One region of the Yersinia canariae genome, then DNA from elsewhere that is predicted to be linked to it. Evidence: predicted binding sites of a transcription regulator. Region 1 holds the regulator's gene; the other holds the start of a gene.

Region 1 (8,438 bases):
AAACACCCTGAGCAACCCCGAAAGGAGAGAGCTATGTCTTTTGAATTACCGGCATTACCTTATGCACAAAATGCACTGGAACCGCACATTTCTGCTGAAACGCTGGAATACCATTACGGCAAGCACCACAACACCTATGTGGTCAACCTCAATAATCTGATTAAAGATACCGAGTTTGCCGGTAAAAGCCTGGAAGAGATTGTCAAAACCTCCAGCGGCGGCATCTTTAATAATGCAGCTCAAGTCTGGAATCACACCTTTTATTGGCACTGTTTGTCACCTAATGGTGGTGGCGAGCCAACAGGCAAAGTCGCCGAGGCCATTAATAAATCCTTCGGTTCTTTCGCTGAATTTAAAGCGCAATTTACTGATGCAGCAGTGAAAAACTTTGGTGCGGGCTGGACGTGGCTGGTCAAAAAAGCGGATGGCACTCTGGCTATTGTCAGTACATCCAATGCCGCCACACCGCTGACGACCCAAGATAAGCCGCTGTTGACTGTAGATGTATGGGAACACGCTTACTATATTGATTACCGTAATGCGCGACCAAAATATCTGGAGAACTTCTGGGCGCTGGTGAATTGGTCTTTCGTTGAGAAAAATTTAGCCTAATTCAGCAAAAGAAATAGTCAATCGTGTTGACGTGATACCCAATAGATTTCAAGTTGCAGATAGGTGGTTATAAAATAAGCCCAAGGAATTGAAATAACACAATGAGTTGGGTGAGTGAGGCGACCAGCAACCCTGTATTTTGAAAGATGGCGGGTATTTCTCTAGACATAATTAAGGGCGGATTAACCGCCCTACTTATCACTTCACACCGGCAAGCGGTTTAATTAATTCATGACCGCCACGAAGCTAAAAGCAATAATCATTGCCAGCGCACCAACAGTCGTAATCAGCGACATTTTCAGATTGGTATCCATAACAACTCCTCAGCCGGTTAATTTTTATACTCATCATACTTTCAGTAGCAATGGTGTTGGCTACGCGCAATCATCCGAATCATTTACGACAGTAAACTCACCGAGATTCATCCGCTTGCCACCTTCCTGCTACCCGCATTATTGAGAGTATAGTAGGGTAAAGGCACATAATTAGTGCGTTAAATTATTTTCCCACAGTTAAGAAAAAAAATCTTGTGCTCATTACGCACTTTATAACATTGATTACCTCTTCCACTTTTCCTCCAGATCAGCCAAAATTCGCAGTTCATAACTGTATGCCGACTAATAACGTCCAATAAATACTCTCAGACGACCATCTGACTTCGCTCTCCAGCCCACTATTGTGTTTCTGTCTGAGCGGTGTTCGAGTCATGCAGGCAAACGATTAACATAATACTGACCTGTTGTAACAGGTGAGCTTAGGAGTCATTCTTTTTATGGCAACGATTAAAGATGTGGCCAAACACGCGGGTGTGTCTACCACCACCGTTTCGCACGTTATCAATAAAACTCGTTTCGTCGCCGAAAATACTAAGGCCGCAGTGTGGGCGGCCATTAAAGAGCTGCATTATTCGCCCAGTGCTGTGGCCCGTAGCTTGAAAGTGAATCACACGAAATCAATTGGCTTGTTGGCAACATCCAGTGAAGCGCCCTATTTCGCTGAGGTGATCGAAGCAGTTGAAAATAGCTGTTATAGCAAAGGTTACACCCTGATTTTATGTAATTCACATAATAATCTGGATAAACAAAAAGCCTATCTGGCCATGCTGGCGCAAAAACGTGTCGATGGATTATTGGTGATGTGTTCTGAATATCCTGAGCAATTACTGGGAATGTTAGAAGATTATCGCAATATCCCCATGGTTGTGATGGACTGGGGTACTGCTCGCGGTGATTTTACCGACTCGATTATTGATAATGCTTTTGAAGGCGGCTATTTAGCCGGCCGTTATCTTATTGAGCGCGGTCATCGAGATATTGGCGCTATTCCTGGCCAATTATCCCGTAATACTGGCGGTGGTCGCCATCAGGGCTTCCTGAAAGCACTAGAGGAAGCCAATATCGAATTACGTGATGAGTGGGTGGTTCAGGGCGATTTTGAACCCGAATCCGGTTATAAGGCCATGCACCAAATTCTGACACAAAAACATCGCCCGACCGCGGTGTTCTGTGGCGGCGATATTATGGCCATGGGCGCAATATGTGCTGCGGATGAGTTGGGCCTGCGGGTGCCACAAGATATTTCGGTGATTGGCTATGACAATGTCCGTAATGCCCGGTATTTCTCACCTGCGCTGACCACAATTCATCAGCCAAAAGAGAGATTGGGCGAAACCGCTTTTGCCATGTTGCTCGACCGTATTATCAGTAAACGCGAAGACCCGCAAACAATTGAAGTGCATCCTAAGTTGGTTGAGCGCCGGTCTGTTGCTGATGGCCCATTCCGCGATTATCGCCGTTAATCTTGCCTATGCCGGTAGCGCCGCATGCTACCGGCAGCTAATCCTGCTGCCCGCCGCCCTACGTGACATCATTATCATCTTTTAACCACTCATTATTTAGCGTGACACTGTCACCCAAATACGCCAGCATCCATGCTAAGGCCGGTGAGTGATTATTCTGATCCCACGTCAAGCAACACGGGCTGTCAGGCAGGGGTTCTGTCAGTGTTAATACCGCCAATTTCCCTTGTTGAATCAATGGAGATACCATATGCGCAGGAACCATTCCGATACATAACCCTTCACACAAACAGTCGATTCCCGTCGCCCAATCCGGTGCGACCAATCGCTGTTGGTTATCTAATGTCCAAGTATCTCGTTTCGGCAAATTTCGCGCCGTATCTTCCAGGCACAATGAGGGATAAGGCCGCAGCTGGTCATCATTAAGCGGCCCGGTTAAATGGGCTAAGGGGTGATTAACACTCACCACACAAAGCCAGGTCAAGAAACCCATGTCGCGAAAGACAAACCGCCCACCAACAGGAATAGCGCGAGTTGCACCAATCGCCATATCAGCCTGCCCATCCACCAGCGCATCCCAGACACCATTAAACACCTCATAACGCACTCGCAGTTCGATATCGGGGAAATGGCGATAAAAATCCTGCACTAAACGACGGCTACGTTGTGGTTTGACGATTTTATCGACCACGATATTTAATTGCCCGCGCCAACCATTCGCGACTTGCTGACACTGGCGGCGTGTGCTATTCATTTTTTTGATAACATCTCGGGCTTCCTTGATAAAAACCCGGCCCGCTTCAGTCAATTCTACGTCCCGATGACGCCGCGTAAATAAGGGCACAGCCAACCATTCCTCTAATTGGCGCACGGTATAACTGACCGCAGACGGCACTCGGTGCAATTCTTGTGCGGCTGCGCTGAAACTTCCTGTACGCGCAACTGCATCCACCACATCCAATGAATATTCTGACCACATGATTTTTCGCCTCACGCACACGAAATAATTGATATCAATTTTTTTGATAGCATGTCGCAAATATTACCGTTTCACAACAGAATATCTCGCCGGATAGAATGCCCCCCGCCATTAATTTCAATGACAAAATTTTTGCCTGCAAAATTATAATTTAGCCAAAGTCATTGAGGCAGCAGATAGATAGCAAGCTTATTAAATAAAATTAACTGATATAAATCAGTTGATTGCATGCCAATCAGTGACGCGCAGATTGGCGCACGGCTTGCCGCGATCTCGTGGAGCTAAGGCTCGAGGGCGAGCCGAATAACGAGCAGAGCTATCCCCTGCGGTTTCAAGGACATAGGATATAAAGAGAAATAAAGAATGAAAACGTCTTCAAGTTTCATGTTCTATCTCGCCGGTTTGAGCATGTTGGGCTACCTGGCGACCGATATGTATTTGCCCGCCTTTGGCGCCATGCAGCAAGAACTGCAAACCTCCGCCGGTTTTATCAGTGCCAGTCTCAGCATTTTTCTCGCCGGTTTCGCTATCGCCCAGCTCGTCTGGGGGCCAGTTTCTGATAAATTAGGCCGTAAACCCGTGTTGTTAGCAGGGTTGAGTTTATTTGCCATTGGCTGTCTGGGGATTTTATGGGTTGAAACGGCAACACAATTACTGGTTCTGCGTTTTATTCAAGCAATTGGTGTCTGTTCTGCCGCCGTGAGCTGGCAAGCATTGGTCGTAGATCGCTATCGTGACGGCAAGGCCAACCGGGTGTTTGCGACCATTATGCCATTAGTGGCGCTATCCCCGGCGCTGGCCCCATTACTGGGCGCGTGGTTATTAAACCACTTCAGTTGGCGGTCAATTTTTGTAGTTTTATTGATAACCACATTGCTATTGCTTATCCCGACTGCATTGCTTAAAGAGCGGAAAAAGACCGCGTCAGACAGCGCAACTAACAGCAAAACTGCCCTTAGTTTCTGGCAGTTGCTCAAATTCCCGACTTTCAGCGGCAACGTGATGATGTTTGCTGCATGCAGCGCAGGATTTTTCGCCTGGCTAACCGGATCTCCGTTTATTTTAGGTGATATGGGATATAGCCCGAATGTCATTGGCTTGAGTTATGTTCCACAGACATTAGCTTTCCTGTTGGGGGGATTTAGTTGCCGCGCAGCACTGAGCCGAATGAAAGGCAACACCCTGCTACCGTGGTTGTTAGCCGGTTATGCTCTCAGCATGATTGCGCTCTATCTGATCGCAACGTTGACCACGCCTACACTGATTACCTTACTTATTCCATTCTGCTTAATGGCGCTGGTGAATGGTGCCTGCTACCCTATTATCGTAGCAAATGCATTAATGCCCTTTCCGGCCAATACGGGCAAAGCGGCCGCCTTGCAAAATACGCTGCAACTGGGCTTGTGTTTTATTGCCAGCATGTTGGTTTCGGCCTATATCAGCCAGCCCTTACTGGCTACCGTCACCGTGATGCTATCGACGGTCGTTTTGGCTGCATTGGGTTATGGCATCCATTGCTACGCGTTAAAGAAAGAAAAAAGCCATACTAACAGTGCTGACTATAATTGCGCGGAGTCATAATTCTCAATAGAAATAGTCACTAAGGAACATCGAGGCCGGGGGCGATTTATTATTGAGAAAGCATCCCGGCAAGCCTATACTCGATAAAACCGATTAGAATATCATTAAAAAAAAGCATTATCTTAAGCACTTTCTGAGCGCGTGGATTGCGTCACATTTACTCTTATGGATGAGTCACCCTAAATTAGGGTTTCTTCTTAATCTTCCTCTTTTACTCAAAGTCATTGAGGTTGCAGCCAGGCAGTAAGCGAATAACAAGTGGGTTACAAACCCTTTTGAACGGCGCTTGAATTGGCTCTTTGGGTGGGCCTCTGGTGAGGTTCATCAATCCGATAGCTTGCATAAGCAAGTGATTCGGATGGTGAGAGCCGCAAATACCGCTGCAACTTCAAGTACAAAGGGTATATCCGTAATGGATACCAGACACCAACTTTATTGGTATGTATTCGCGTGTAAAAGTGAATTGCGCGGGTCATAAGTCAGAAGAAAGTGATGGAGAAGCTATGAGTTCATCCTGTATAGAAGACCAGAGTATTCAAGAAAATCCGTGGTTCCGCATTGTTCAAGAAATGCTGAGCCGGGCTGATATTGAAATCAATGGCTCACGCCCCTTCGACATTAAAGTTAATAACCCAGACTTCTTTAAGCGGGTATTACAAGAAGGATCTTTGGCATTAGGTGAAAGTTATATGGATGGCTGGTGGGAATGTGACCGGCTGGATATTTTCTTCCAGCGGGTTCTCAGAGCTGGCTTAGAAAATCAACTTCCACACCATTTCAAAGATGTTTTACGGATTGCTGCCGCCCGTATTATCAATTTGCAGTCAAAGAAAAGAGCCTGGATTGTCGGTAAAGAACATTACGACCTGGGTAATGATCTGTTCAGCCTCATGCTCGACCCGAATATGCAATATTCTTGCGCTTATTGGAAAGATGCGACGACACTTGAGCAAGCTCAGGAAAACAAATTGCAGATGATCGGTGAGAAGCTGCAATTAGCGCCGGGCATGAAGTTGCTTGATATAGGTTGTGGCTGGGGCGGGCTTGCCGCATATGCTGCCCGCCATTTCGGGGTGTCAGTCACCGGTGTAACTATTTCAGCTGAACAACAAAAATTAGCGCAAAAACGTTGTGAAGGCTTGGATGTCACTATTTTATTGCAGGATTATCGTGATCTAAATGAGCAATTCGATCGCGTTGTCTCTGTGGGAATGTTCGAACATGTCGGGCCAAAAAACTATCGCACCTACTTTGATGTGGTTAAACGCAATTTGAAACCTGACGGATTATTCTTGTTGCATACCATCGGGGCTAATCGGACTGATTTGAGTGTTGACCCGTGGATTGATAAATATATTTTCCCCAATGGCTGCCTGCCCTCAGTACAGCATATAGCAAAAGCCAGTGAGCCTTATTTCATCATGGAAGACTGGCATAATTTCGGGGCTGATTATGACCGAACACTGATGGCGTGGTATGAACGTTTCCAAGCCGCATGGCCGACTTTAGCGGAGAATTACTCGCCGCGATTTGAGCGGATGTTTAGCTATTATCTGAATGCCTGTGCGGGTGCATTCCGCGCCAGAGACATTCAATTGTGGCAGGTATTATTCAGCCCAAATGGGGTAGACGGCGGTATTCGCGTTCCGCGTTAATCTCTTGAAACGTTATTTCTTAAAGCAGGAGGAATCGCCTCCTGCTTTTTATTATTCTATTCTCGAACAGCTTTTTCTGCGGCCACGACCATCTGATCTATATCGCGTTGCGCCAAGACGCGCTCAACGGTATCCACAACCGCCTGTGTTTGTGGATCTATCTCAATATTCACCCGATGCCCCAGGCGCTTTTTACCCAAAGTGGTGCGTGCCAGCGTTTCTGGAATTAAATGTACGCAAAAACGGTTTCCCACTACTTCACCAATAGTCAGGCTGATGCCATCAATACCAATAAAGCCTTTGTGTAATACATATTTCATCAAGTCAACATTTGGCATCCGGAACCAGATCTGACGATTATTTTCTGATGTATATATTTTGGCTATTTCAGCAGTACAAATAATGTGTCCGGACATAAGATGACCGCCAATTTCATCACTGAATTTAGCCGCCCGCTCCAGATTAACCACATCGCCAACTTTAATATCACCCAAATTGGTAATACGCAGGGTTTCCTTCATTAAATCAAAGCTGACTCGATTCCCGTCAACTTCTGTCACTGTCAAACAGCAACCATTGTGGGCCACAGAAGCCCCTAAGGCTAATTCAGGTAACATCTCACTTGGCATTTCTACCACATGGGTGCGGAAGTTGGACTTTTCCTCGATGGCAACCACTGGCGCGGTGCCTTGGACAATACCGGTAAACATACGCCATGCCTCTTGTCTGTTATCTATAGAAAGAAAATGTCATTACGCTAATTTTGCCTCAGAAGATAAGGAAAACCAAACCACTTACACTAAAAATCTGAATTCGAGGTATTTAGTTGATATTTAATTACAAGGATTGCTTAAGCTCGGTGAGAAGGTACAATCTTTTGTACTCTTTATGCTGCAAGAGTATGACGTTTTCCCGCTATTTTATTTATTGCTCAGTGCGATAAATAGTCGTTGTTGAAATTATAACTAGGTTATACCCCAGTCACGTCGAGATGCAGACTAGCGGCAACCGAGCAAATTCCCTGAAACTTAGGTAGCTAAGTGATTGGGATGAGTCAGGGTTCCCTGCATATTGAAGGGCAACGGGTAGAAAAAGGTGCATACGTGCAGAAGTATATCGTCGAAGCGCGTAGCTTATTGGCTCTCGCTATTCCTGTTGTTATCGCGCAATTGTCCCAAACTGCCATGGGCGTGGTTGATACTATAATGGCCGGTTCTGTCAGTGCGACAGATATGGCTGCCGTGGCGGTGGGAACCTCCATCTGGCTACCGGCAATTTTATTCGGTCACGGATTATTGTTAGCACTGACACCCACCGTCGCGCAACTTAATGGCTCAGGGCGACGCAACCAGATTGCTCATCAGGTCCGGCAAGGGTTTTGGCTGGCATTATGTGTTTCACTGCTCATTATGGTGGTTATCTATAATAGCGACCACGTCATTAAGCAGATGCACAATATTGACCCGGTGCTGGCCGATAAAGCGGTTGGTTTCTTGCATGCCATTATGTGGGGTGCGCCCGGCTACCTCTTTTTCCAGGTATTACGCAATCAGTGTGAAGGGTTGTCCAAAACCAAACCTGGGATGGTCATTGGTTTTATTGGCTTACTGGTCAATATTCCGATTAACTATATTTTCATCTACGGTAAGTTTGGTGCGCCGGCATTAGGCGGCGTTGGGTGCGGCGTAGCCACCGGGACCGTTTACTGGGTGATGTTCCTGATGATGCGCTGGTATGTCACTCGCGCCCGCTCACAGCAAGATATCAAGCTGGAAAAAGGGTTTGCTGCACCAGACTGGCAGGTGATGAAACG
Region 2 (8,438 bases), 1.4 Mb from region 1:
TCAGGCACTGCTGTCGCGCGGAGAAAGTAAACTCAGCATCGATAACGCCACACAATCCCCCATTTCACTGAAAGCCGCCTTCTTGCAGGGATACCTTTGCAACTTATTGAATCCCAAAGCGACTCTCTTCTTCCTCGCCGTTTTCACACAAATATTACAGATTAACTCCGGCGTGGGTGAAAAACTGTGGTACGCCTCAATCATCTGGGTACTGGCCGTTATCTGGTGGCCTTTGCTGGTTATTCTGATTCAAAGTGCACCTGTGCGCCGTGGTTTGGCGAAAGCGCAAAAAGTTGTCGATAAATTACTCGGCGGCCTGTTGATTGGCTTGGGTATCAAAGTCGCGCTGAGCTGACTCTACTTGCTATTAACTATTTCAACTGCCATCCACTATCTACATAAGTGTTAGCCGTAACATTGATCTTCACCAATGTTGTTTATGAACAATATTATTGTTTATGAATAATACTGTTCTTGTGGTTAAAAGCCGCAATTCACTTAATAGCGAGCATAAAAAAGGGCGATGTTTCCATCGCCCTATTATTTACAACCAAAACTAACCTTTCATATTCTTAATCTTGGCATGCATCTCTTGTACTGAAATCACTTGATCGGTTGGGTCAGCATTCAATGCCATTGCTGTCGCAAAGCCGCCATTCAAGGTCGTGTCGTAATGCACCTTATATTGCAAAGCACTACGGCGGATCAGTTTGGAGTCTTCAATCGCCTGACGCCCTGCCGTGGTATTCACAATATAAGTGTATTCACCATTTTTGATACGGTCCTGAATATGCGGGCGGCCTTCATGCACCTTATTGACCAGGCGTGGATTTATTCCGGCCTCACCCAACACCACCGCAGTACCGTGTGTGGCATCCAGTTCAAAACCCTGTTTCAGCAATTTCGCGGCCAGATCAACCACCCGATGCTTATCACCCTCGCGAACAGATAACAGCGCACGGCCACTCTTTTTCATGCCGGACTGACTGCCCAACATGGCTTTCGAGAAAGCTTCTGCGAAAGTGCGGCCAACCCCCATGACTTCACCGGTAGAGCGCATTTCTGGCCCTAAAATCGGATCAACCCCTGGGAATTTATTGAATGGCAATACCACTTCTTTTACTGAGTAGTAAGGGGGAATAATCTCTTCCAGAATACCCTGCTGCGCTAATGTCTGCCCCACCATCACACGCGCGGCAATTTTCGCCAATGGCATGCTGGTTGCTTTAGACACGAATGGCACCGTACGAGCAGCTCGTGGGTTAACTTCAATCAGGTAAACTTCGTTATTCTTCACGGCAAACTGCACATTCATCAAGCCGCGGACACAAAGCTCAAAGGCCAGTTTTTCCACTTGCTGGCGCATAACATCCTGAATTTCCTTGCTCAGGGTGTAGGCTGGCAATGAACATGCTGAGTCACCGGAGTGAACCCCGGCTTGCTCAATGTGCTCCATAATGCCGCCGATTAACACGCGCTCACCGTCACAAATGGCATCCACATCCACTTCTACCGCATCATCAAGGAAGCGGTCGAGCAACACTGGCGCATCATTTGACACACTAACAGCATTTTGGAAGTAACGGCGCAGGTCAACTTCGTCATAAACGATTTCCATTGCGCGGCCACCCAATACATAAGATGGGCGCACCACCAGCGGATAACCCAAACCCGTCGCTTTTTCAACGGCTTGCTCGATAGTCGCTACTGTGGCGTTAGCTGGCTGCTTCAAGCCCAGACGGTTTACTGCCTGCTGGAAACGCTCGCGGTCTTCGGCGCGGTCAATAGCATCCGGGCTGGTGCCGATAATCGGTACACCGGCGGCTTCCAACTCACGTGCCAATTTCAATGGCGTCTGTCCACCGTACTGCACGATAACACCTTGCGGTTTCTCGATGCGGACGATTTCCAGTACATCTTCCAGTGTGACTGACTCAAAGTAGAGGCGGTCAGAGGTATCGTAGTCAGTAGAAACCGTTTCAGGGTTACAGTTCACCATGATGGTTTCATAACCGTCTTCACGCAGTGCCAGAGACGCATGCACACAGCAGTAGTCGAACTCAATCCCTTGACCAATACGGTTCGGCCCGCCACCCAGCACCATGATTTTTGGGCGGTCGCTGGTTGGGTTGGACTCACACTCTTCCTCGTAGGTCGAGTACATGTAGGCAGTATCGGTAGAGAATTCGGCCGCACAGGTATCAACGCGCTTATAAACCGGGTGCAAACCATATTTATAACGTAGCTTGCGCACTTCGCTTTCAGCCGCACCGACCAATTTTGCCAGACGGGCATCAGCAAAGCCTTTACGTTTCAAGTGCCGCATGAACTCTGCCGTCAGGCTGTTGATACCACATTCCGCCACGCTCTCTTCCAGACGAACCAGTTCTTCAATCTGCACTAGGAACCAGCGGTCAACGTTGGTCAGATTAAAGACGCCATCAACCGACATACCGGCACGGAATGCATCAGCGATATACCAGATACGATCAGAACCAGCTTCTTTCAATTCGCGGCGAATTTTGGTCAGCGCTTCAGGATCATCGAGGCTGACTTTAGGATCAAAACCCGTCACGCCAACTTCCAGACCGCGCAGTGCTTTTTGCAATGACTCTTGCTGAGTGCGGCCAATAGCCATCACTTCACCGACAGATTTCATCTGAGTTGTCAGGCGGTCATTGCTACCGGCAAATTTTTCGAAGTTAAAACGTGGGATTTTGGTGACCACATAGTCAATGGATGGCTCGAAGGAAGCCGGAGTGCGGCCGCCGGTGATGTCATTCATCAACTCATCCAGCGTATAACCCACCGCTAACTTGGCCGCAATCTTGGCAATCGGGAAGCCGGTAGCTTTAGACGCCAGAGCAGAAGAGCGGGATACACGTGGGTTCATTTCAATCACGATCAAACGGCCGTTTTTCGGGTTAACCGAGAATTGCACGTTGGAACCACCGGTTTCTACACCGATTTCACGCAATACTGCCATCGAGGCATTACGCATGATTTGGTATTCTTTGTCAGTCAGGGTCTGCGCCGGGGCAACGGTAATGGAGTCACCGGTATGGATGCCCATGGCATCGAAATTCTCGATAGAGCAGACAATGATGCAGTTGTCGTTTTTATCGCGGACAACTTCCATTTCATACTCTTTCCAACCAATCAGTGACTCATCGATAAGCAATTCTTTGGTTGGCGATAAATCCAGGCCGCGCTCGCAGATTTCTTCAAACTCTTCGCGGTTATACGCGATACCGCCGCCAGTGCCACCCATGGTAAAGGATGGGCGGATAATGCACGGGAAGCCGACATCAGCCGCAACAGCCAGCGCTTCTTCCATATTATGTGCGATACCCGAACGGGCGGTATCCAGGCCAATTTTCTTCATCGCGATATCAAAGCGACGGCGGTCTTCGGCTTTGTCAATGGCATCAGCGGTTGCACCAATCATGGTGACACCGAACTCAGCCAAAACCCCCTGACGTTCCAATTCTAATGCGCAGTTCAGCGCAGTTTGGCCGCCCATGGTTGGCAATACTGCATCTGGGCGCTCTTTTTCAATGATTTTGCGCACCACTTCCCAGTGAATCGGCTCGATATAAGTCGCATCTGCCATCTCTGGGTCAGTCATGATAGTCGCGGGGTTAGAGTTCACCAGAATAACGCGGTAACCCTCTTCACGCAGTGCCTTACAAGCCTGGGCACCGGAATAGTCAAACTCACAAGCCTGGCCGATAACAATTGGGCCTGCGCCCAAAATCAGGATGCTTTTTATATCTGTACGTTTTGGCATGGTATTCGCTCCTGATTATTTATTGGTGTGGCTAGCGGTCGCGCGATAAGCTTCAATCAGCTCGATAAAGTGATCAAACAGCGGGGCGGCATCATGCGGCCCAGGGCTGGCTTCAGGGTGACCCTGGAAACTGAAAGCTGCTTTATCGGTACGGTGAATCCCTTGTAAGGAACCATCGAATAAAGAAACGTGTGTGGTACGCAGGTTAGAGGGCAATGAAGTTTCATCAACCGCAAAACCGTGGTTCTGCGCGGTGATCATCACGCAATTGGCATCCAAGTCTTTTACCGGATGGTTGCCACCATGGTGGCCGAACTTCATTTTTACCGTTTTTGCGCCGCTCGCCAGTGCCAGCAATTGGTGACCTAGACAGATACCAAATACCGGAATGTCGGTGTCCAGGAAGCGTTTAATCGCCGCGATAGCATAATCACATGGCTCAGGGTCCCCAGGGCCGTTGGACAAGAAAATACCATCAGGATTTAACTTCAGAACATCTTCCGCCGGGGTCTGTGCCGGTACAACAGTCAGACGGCAACCTCTGTCAACCAGCATGCGCAGAATATTGCGCTTTACACCGTAGTCATAAGCAACAACATGGAATGGTAAGTCTTCAGGTTGCTTCGCCGCAGGTAAGTCCCCTTCCAGAGTCCAACTGCCTTGCAACCAGTGGTAAGCCTCTTTGGTGGTCACTTCTTTGGCCAAATCCATCCCTTTTAATCCCGGGAATGCTTTTGCTTTTTCCAGCGCCAATGCAGCATCAGACAAATCACCCACAATAATGCAGCCGTTTTGAGCGCCTTTCTCGCGCAGTAACCGTGTCAACTTACGCGTATCGATATCCGCAATCGCGACAATATTATGGCGTTTGAGATACTCAGCTAAGCCTTCTTCATTACGGTAGTTACTGGCAATCAGTGGCAGGTCGCGAATAACAAGACCTTGGGCGTGTACTGCGGAGGATTCTTCATCGGAGGCATTGGTGCCGACATTGCCGATATGAGGATAAGTAAGAGTGACGATCTGGCGGGAGTAGGAAGGATCAGTGAGGATTTCTTGATAACCGGTCATCGACGTATTGAAGACCACTTCCCCCACTGCCGTACCCTCTGCCCCGATGGCCCGACCGTGAAATTGGGTTCCGTCTTCGAGAACCAATAGCGCTGACTTAATCAAAACATCCTCCAAGGAATAAACAGTCACATTATCTGCATATTAATTCATATCTAGCGACCTAAATCAATGCAAAAACCGCCCTCAAAGCTAATTTTTGGCAAATTGGGCGCATTTTAATGATGAGTGACGCTCTTGTCTAGCCAAAGTGCCATTTTTTCTCTGTTTTTTACCGTTTTCATTAAAATGAGCGGATTATAGCGGTAAAAACACATGCTAACTTAACATAGTAAACGGTTGCGAGAGTGCGTGACTGAAAAAAATCGTTCTGGCGTGATGAAAATGAGTTCTGATACATAGCGGAGAGAATAAAAGACCAAAAATAGAGACAAAACATCACAAAACTGGCAATAAAATAAAAAATGTCGATCAAACGTGTTATTTATCATTTTAATAAAAAAGGACAATAAAATATTGTCCTGTTATCATATGATTATGATAAAAACAACCACATCACGGGTTGTGCTTTACACCTTTAAAGTTCATTCAAATTCAATACATCGCGCATATCAAACAACCCATTATCGCGGTCAGAGAGCCATATAGCAGATTTAACTGCCCCATTGGCAAAAGTCATGCGACTGGTGGCTTTGTGCGTAATTTCAACTCGCTCGCCAATATCAGCGAACATCGCCGTATGCTCCCCGACAATATCGCCTGCGCGCACAGTGGCGAAACCGATAGTGCCCGGTTGGCGTTCTCCGGTGTGGCCTTCGCGGCTATAAACGGCACAATCTTTCAGTGACCGACCCAAAGATTCCGCTATCGCCTCGCCCATCGCCAATGCCGTCCCGGATGGCGCATCAACTTTATAGCGATGATGGGCTTCAATAATTTCAATATCAGTGTAATCACCCATTACTTTGGCGGCCTTCTCCAGCAACTTAAGCACCACATTGACCCCAACACTGAAGTTAGCGGCGAACACAATGCCAATATCCGATGCGGCGGCACTGATAGCGGCTTTGCCAGCATCATCAAAACCCGTGGTACCAATAACCATGGCTTTACGATGTTTGCGGCAAATAGCTAAATGTTCCAATGTGCCCTCTGGGCGAGTAAAGTCGATCAACACATCAAAATGATCAGTTACTTTGGATAAGTCATCACTGACTGTGATATTTAGCAACCCCGTTCCGGCCAGTTCACCGGCATCACTTCCCACTAACGTGGAACCCACGCGCTCAACAGCAGCCCCCAGCACAACACCTTTGGTCTGTGTAATTGCCTGGATAAGCTGCCGGCCCATACGGCCGCCCGCGCCGACAACGGCAATACGAATTGTTGAATCAGTCATTAGTTCTCCCAATATTGTGTCATCTACCCTGACAAGGGTTCAGATTAGCCGTCCGCCATGGACTCTGCCAGCCTATTTAATTTGTATTAGAAAAAAATGATATACGCCCATTTTCATCAGTGAAACCACTTAATTATTTAGGGTAAAATACTCGGTAACACTTCATCTGGCATCCTGTGGATATTTCGCATATTCATGCAGTGCTGGCGAGATATATCCGTAAAAAAAGCAGCCACTTAGGGCTGCTTAATAGAGTTACGAATAGGTGCCGGAGATCAATCGATCTGCTTAACCTCAACACGTAATTCTTTGGGAACTTCAAAAACGATACTTTCTTCACGGCCACGCAGTTCTATAGACCCACCCGCGCCGAGGGCTTGCAAGCGAGCAATCACTTGCTGCACCAGAATATCCGGTGCAGAGGCACCAGCAGTGACGCCAATGCACTCCGCATTTTCTAGCCATGACTCTTGGATATCAGCCGCAGAATCAATTAGATAAGCCGATGTCCCCATTCTCTGTGCAAGTTCAGCCAAGCGGTTCGAGTTGGATGAGTTTTTCGAGCCAACCACCAAGACAACATCAGCATCATTTGCCAAATTCCTTACCGCTTCTTGCCGGTTGGTTGTGGCATAGCAAATATCATCTTTACGTGGGCCGATAATCTTCGGGAACCGTTTGTGTAAAGCGTCAATCACTGCGGCAGTATCATCAACTGACAAAGTGGTCTGAGTCATAAAACAGAGATTATTCTCGTCTTTAACATTCAGTTTCCAAACATCATCAGGTGACTCGACCAAATACATACCCCCTTTGGGATTATTGTATTGCCCCATGGTGCCTTCCACTTCCGGATGGCCGGCATGGCCTATCAGGATGGCTTCTTTCCCTTTACGACTGGCACGAGCAACTTCCATATGGACTTTGGTAACCAATGGGCACGTGGCATCAAACAACATCGTCAACTCGCGCGCGCGGGCTTCTGCACGAACAGCTTGTGACACGCCATGGGCCGAGAAAATCAAAATGGAGCCATCCGGCACCTCAGAGATATCCTCGATAAAAATAGCGCCGCGTTCCCGCAGACTCTCAACCACATAGCGGTTGTGCACCACTTCATGGCGCACATAGATTGGCGCACCATACATCTCGATCGCGCGTTCAACAATACTGATAGCCCGATCAACTCCGGCACAAAAGCCGCGTGGATTAGCCAGCAATATCTGCATGCGGAGCCTCCTGTTGGGGGTCAATCTCCAGCACTTCAATATCAAAGCTGACGATATGCCCAGCCAACGGGTGATTAAAATCAACAGTAATGGACTCTTCTGCCACTTCGCGCACCACGCCCGGCATTTCACTGCCATCACGGGTGGTAAACAGCATAATCGTGCCCGCATCCGGTACACCGGTTTGAGCAAAATCGCGCTGAGTGAAGTACTGAATCAAATCAGGACTTTCCAAGCCAAATGCATCTTCAGGCTGCAAGGTAAAAGTGTGTTTATCACCCACTTTCAGGCCTATCAACTGTTGCTCCAGCGCATCGGAAAGGCTGTTATCACCTAACCGGAATAGCGCAGGTTTCCCATGAATATGGGTAGACTCAGCTGTTGAGCCATCCTCCAGTTTCAAAGTGAAATGCACCAATACAGCACTACTCTCTTGTACAAAATAGTCTTGTACTTGATGGCCTTGTACATGTTCTGACATATCACTCACCTTTATGCATTGCCGTTTTTTCAGCCGGACTTAAAAAGCCTTCAAATATCACCAGCGCAGCACCGATACAGATGGCTGTATCGGCGATGTTGAATGTCGGGAAATGCCAGTTGTTGACGTGAAAATCGATAAAGTCGATCACCGCGCCATGCACCATACGATCAAATAAGTTACCTAATGCCCCACCGATAATCAGAGCATAAGCGCAATTTAGCAGACGTTGCTTGGCAGTAGACCGATACATCAGCACCATCAATAGAACTGAAATACCGATAGCTATCCCTGCAAAGAACCAACGCTGCCAGCCACTTTTATCGGCAAGAAAGCTAAATGCCGCGCCAAAATTCTGCGCATAGGTCAGGTTGAAAAAAGGAATCAGTGGCACGGACTCGTACAGGGCAAAGTGGGCCATAACCCACTGTTTGCTCCCGAGATCCACAATCACCACCAGCACAGCCA

What was found. Region 1 encodes PurR, which represses purine synthesis genes. Its sites were predicted from a motif close to CANGCAAACGTTTGCNTG; they were not measured.
Positions count from the first base shown of each region.
Region 2: the regulator PurR is predicted to act here: its motif matches at 5,190-5,207, upstream of carA (glutamine-hydrolyzing carbamoyl-phosphate synthase small subunit).

Region 1 covers NZ_CP043727.1:2,183,126-2,191,563, reverse strand. Annotated here, with positions in the region: gene sodB (superoxide dismutase [Fe]) at 34-612, shown strand; gene cydH (cytochrome bd-I oxidase subunit CydH) at 837-926, opposite strand; gene purR (HTH-type transcriptional repressor PurR) at 1,385-2,410, shown strand; gene punR (DNA-binding transcriptional activator PunR) at 2,469-3,389, opposite strand; gene punC (purine nucleoside transporter PunC) at 3,753-4,970, shown strand; gene cfa (cyclopropane fatty acyl phospholipid synthase) at 5,474-6,625, shown strand; gene F0T03_RS10105 (riboflavin synthase subunit alpha) at 6,682-7,335, opposite strand; gene F0T03_RS10100 (MATE family efflux transporter) at 7,729-8,438, shown strand, end outside.
Region 2 covers NZ_CP043727.1:770,880-779,317, reverse strand. Annotated here, with positions in the region: gene F0T03_RS03665 (LysE family transporter) at 1-355, shown strand, start outside; gene carB (carbamoyl-phosphate synthase large subunit) at 557-3,790, opposite strand; gene carA (glutamine-hydrolyzing carbamoyl-phosphate synthase small subunit) at 3,806-4,966, opposite strand; gene dapB (4-hydroxy-tetrahydrodipicolinate reductase) at 5,439-6,260, opposite strand; gene ispH (4-hydroxy-3-methylbut-2-enyl diphosphate reductase) at 6,536-7,489, opposite strand; gene fkpB (FKBP-type peptidyl-prolyl cis-trans isomerase) at 7,470-7,970, opposite strand; gene lspA (signal peptidase II) at 7,972-8,438, opposite strand, start outside.